2 regions of the Streptomyces sp. NBC_00341 genome follow, and region 1 is predicted to be linked to the other one. Evidence: riboswitches for the same ligand, from Rfam matches in the RefSeq annotation. Region 1 holds a riboswitch; the other holds the start of a gene.
What was found. A riboswitch is a leader RNA that binds a small molecule or an ion and turns the genes downstream of it on or off. The one in region 1 is predicted to bind S-adenosylmethionine.

Region 2: another riboswitch for S-adenosylmethionine. It lies ahead of OG892_RS37675 (glutathione S-transferase C-terminal domain-containing protein); the one in region 1 lies ahead of thrC (threonine synthase).

The regions. Positions count from the first base shown of each region.
Region 1 is NZ_CP108002.1:5,002,630-5,004,824, reverse strand. It holds gene thrC (threonine synthase) at 1-870, opposite strand, end outside; SAM riboswitch class I at 888-1,014, opposite strand; gene OG892_RS22480 (glucosyl-3-phosphoglycerate synthase) at 1,167-2,117, shown strand; gene OG892_RS22475 (trehalose-6-phosphate synthase) at 2,175-2,195, shown strand, end outside.
Region 2 is NZ_CP108002.1:8,463,420-8,465,614, reverse strand. It holds gene OG892_RS37680 (amino acid ABC transporter permease) at 1-128, opposite strand, end outside; SAM riboswitch class IV at 683-829, shown strand; gene OG892_RS37675 (glutathione S-transferase C-terminal domain-containing protein) at 1,155-2,009, shown strand; gene OG892_RS37670 (ATP-binding cassette domain-containing protein) at 1,994-2,195, opposite strand, start outside.

The DNA of each region.
Region 1 (2,195 bases):
GGCCTGGGCGCCGAAGATCTTGTACGGCTTGTCCTCGACCAGGCCGAGCTTGATCAGCTCCTGGAGGCCCTTGTCGATCTTCGTGAGCTGCGAGCCGGACGCGATCGGGATGACGATCTGGTCGGGCAGCCGCCAGCCGAGCTGCTCGCAGATCTCGTACGCGAGCGTCTTGGAGCCCTCACCGTAGTACGGGCGGAGGTTGACGTTGACGAAGCCCCAGCCCTCCCCGAGCGGATCTCCGATGAGCTCCGAGCAGAACCGGTTGACGTCGTCGTAGTTGCCCTCGATGCCGACCAGCTCACCGCCGTACACCGCGGCCATGACGACCTTGCCCTGCTCCAGGTCGTGCGGGATGAACACGCAGGAGCGCAGACCGGCGCGGGCGGCGGCGGCGCCCACCGCACCGGCGAGGTTGCCGGTGGAGGAGCAGGAGAGCGTGGTGAAACCGAAGGCGCGGGCGGCCTCGACGGCGATCGCGACGACGCGGTCCTTGAAGGAGTGCGTCGGGTTGCCGGAGTCGTCCTTGACGTACAGGCCGCCGGTGACGCCCAGCTCACGGGCGAGGTTGTCGGCCTTGACCAGCTTGGTGAAGCCCGGGTTGATGTTGGGCTTGTCCGCGACGTCGGAGGGGACCGGCAGCAGCGGCGCGTAGCGCCAGATGTTGTCCGGTCCGGCCTCGATGCGCTTCTTCAGCTCGTCCGGGGAGCCGGTCGGCAGGTCGTACGCCACTTCGAGCGGCCCGAAACAGGTCGCACAGGCGAAAAGCGGACCGAGCGGGAATCGTTCTCCGCACTCGCGGCAGGAAAGTGCCGCGGCGGGACCGAGGTCCACGGAAGATTCGGTAGGTGCTGCAACAGTCTCAACAGCCATGATGGCGAGGCCCTTTCTCCTCATCTTCCTTGTGACGCATTTCGCCACAAGACGGAATTGGCACCGTCCCCACCTGACCTCGCGGTCGGCGGGATGGTTGCCGGGACTTCAACGGGCCGTTCCCTCTGTCCCTCTGGATGAGCGCTATGGCACTGGACCATCGATCCAGGCGTTTATCGGCAGATGGACCCCGGCATGCCACGGCCATCTGCGTTGTTCAGACTGTAACCGAAGCACCGGACTGTTGAGATAGTCGTCCGAACCGCGAGATGGATCACATACAGGGAGTATCGACCGTGCTGGAAGAGGTCGAACGCTGGCTGACCAGGCGTTCCTGGTCGTGCGCCGACCGCCCGCTGGAGCAGCTCCTGGCCGCCAGGAGCGGCGACCCGCGCCGGGGGAGCGTGAGTGTCGTCCTGCCCGCGCTGAACGAGGCGGCGACGGTCGGGGACATCGTCCGGACGATCCGGCGCGAGCTCATGGAGAAGGTCCGGCTGGTCGACGAACTCGTGGTGATCGACTCCGGCTCCACCGACGACACCGCGGAGCTGGCCCGCCGGGCGGGCGCCCGGGTGATCCACCGGGACGCGATCCTGCCCCGGCTGCCGGCCGTCCCCGGCAAGGGCGAGGTGCTGTGGCGGTCACTGCTGGTGACCGGCGGTGACATCGTCTGCTTCATCGACGCGGACCTGAAGGACTTCTCGGCCGACTTCGTCTCCGGCATCGTCGGCCCGCTGCTGACCGACCCCTCCGTGCAGTTCGTCAAGGCGATGTACGACCGTCCGCTCGGGGACACCGCGGGCCAGGGCGGGCGGGTCACCGAACTGGTGGCACGGCCGCTGCTCAATCTGCACTGGCCGCAGCTGGCCGGCTTCGTCCAGCCGCTGGGCGGCGAGTACGCCGTACGCCGCTCACTGCTCGAACAGCTGCCGTTCCCGGTCGGCTACGGGGTGGAGCTGGGGCTGCTCGTCGACGCCCTGCACACGGTCGGACTGGACGCGCTGGCCCAGGTCGACGTCGGCGTCCGCAAACACCGCCACCAGGACGGCCGGGCGCTCGGCCGGATGGCGGCGGCCATCTACCGGACCGCGTCGCTGCGGCTCTCCCGCGGCCATCTGGTGCGCCCGGAGCTGACCCAGTTCGAGCGCGGCGAGAACGGCTTCGTACCGCGCACCTACCCGGTGGACACCCAGGAGCGGCCGCCGATGCGCGAGATCGAGGAGTACGTCTCGCGCCGCGCCGCCTGAGACAGGCCGCGGCCGCACGCACGTTTGGACCGTTCGGGATCGGGCTAGATTCCGCGCATGGTCTCCGAGCACGCCCCC
Region 2 (2,195 bases), 3.5 Mb from region 1:
GGCCGAAGCAGCGGGCGGACCCGCTGCGGGACCGGCGGTTTCGGCACGACGGGTGGCCCGGGGCGGGGCGCCGCCTCGGCGGGCGGCGCTGACCCGGAGGACACAGCGACGCCGGGGGATTCACTCACGGAGGGCTCCAGCGGATGCGGACGGCCCGGACCGCGGACGGCAGCGCCTCGCCACGCCGGTCGTCGGGAACGACGCGGCAGGGCGCGGGCAGCACAGCGCGGAGCAGGGGGCCGGGCGGGGAGGGGACGCACCGCGGCAGCGGTGGACGTCAGGGAGTCAGAGGGCCGTCAGCCTTGACGAAGAGCGCGACAAGCGGCGGTACACAGCGCGCTGTTGACACGCTGGAGGTCGACGGAGCGGTCCGCGCAGAGCACGACGCGGCCTCGGGACCGCCAGGCAGCCATCCCCTCAGCTGCGTGCATCGCTCTCACCGTCACCGATCCGCCCCGCGGGGCCTCGCGTCTGCCGGACACCGTCCGGTCCTCAACTGCGGCACCCCTCGGTGTGCTGGGGCGCCGGCCGACAAGCCGGGCGTATCGCCGCTACCCGGAGCCGTTCCGCGCCGCAAGTTATGCATGGGCCGACAGGAATGTCAACGCGGGTGACCAACAGGCGAGATGGCCCCTGTGGCCTCCTTGACGGCGTCACCCGGCGCACCGAAACTGACGTGGACGGTCACGATTGTCAGCGCCCCCGTGCGGGATCCGTCCTGCTCACGGGGTCCATCGGCCCCGGCCCGCTGGCAGGCAACCCTTCCACCGCGACGGGGTGCCCCGGGTGACGACCGGGTCCCGCCGGTGCGGCGGGGCAAGCGTGGTCCCGCGTCTCGCGGGCCCCGGAGTCGGGACGGGTGGGACATGTCCAGGAACGGCTTGACGAGGCGCCTGCACATCGACCTGCTGCGTGTCTCCAGCGCTTACTAGCCCGGAACACCGGACGCGTACAGGTCCGCACGGTTCGCGACGACGCGCACAGGTCCGCGCTGTCACGATGACGCGTACAGGTCCGCACGGTCTCGATGACGCGTGCACGCCCGCGCTGTCGTGATTCGGACCGGTGCGCGAGCGCAGCCGTTCCCCATCCGGCCGCTGGTGCCCACAAGGCGGCGGCTACCTCGTTCCCACCGGGATCTCCACAGGAGTGTCATGCCCGAGACAGCTTCGCGCAGTTCCAGCACAGGCAACTCCCTCACGTGCGGCTCGATCTCATCCGGCCCGAGTCCGTGCGCCACGCATCCCCGTCCCAAGATCGCCGTACCCTCCTCCCGTATCCACAGCCGTATCGGCGTCGGTCTGGCCGGCGGCTTCTATCCCGCTCCGCACCGCTACGAGCTGTTCCTGTCGGCGGGCTGTCCGCGCTCGCTGCGTATCTCGATCACCCTCGGCCTGCTCGGTCTCCGGGACTCGGTCGCCACCACGTTCCTGGGGCACCCCGCCGGGACACCCGAGGCGTACGCCTCGCTGCGCGGCGCGTACGAGGCCACGCTGCACCACTACGACGGGCCGCTGACCGCGCCCGCGCTGTGCGACCGCTGGAGCGGACGCATCGTCAGCAACCACACGCCCGACATACTCCGCGATCTGGCAGGCCTGCTCTCCGGCCATGACGAGGCCTGTCCCTCGGCGCTGCGCCCGCCGGAGCTCGCCGACGGCATCGAGGCCCTGCGCGAGCTGCTGGACCGGGACGTCACCCCGCACGCGGGGTCCTCGGAGCGCTCTGCGGCCCTGGACCTCCTGGACCGGTCCCTCGCCCGGCGCCCCTACGCGCTGGGCGAGCAGCTGACGGCCGGGGATGTGGACCTGTGGGTGGCGCTCGTCCATCTCGGCCCGGTCGACGCCCTCGGCGACCGCGCCCGGCTCCGGGAGTACGTACGCCGCCTCTGCGGCCACCCCGCCTTCCCGAATACACCGCAGATGCCGGAGACACCAGGGGCTCCGACGGCTCCGGACGTCGCGGGCGGGGCGGCCGCCGTCGACTCGCTGCCTCAGGCTCCCACGTAGGCCGCGAGGTGCTCGCCCGTGAGGGTGGAGCGGTCCGCGACCAGGTCGTCGGGGGTGCCCTCGAAGACGAGCCTGCCGCCGTCGTGACCGGCGCCGGGGCCCAGGTCGATGATCCAGTCGGCGTGCGCCATGACCGCCTGGTGGTGTTCGATCACGATGACGGACTTCCCGGAGTCCACCAGCCGG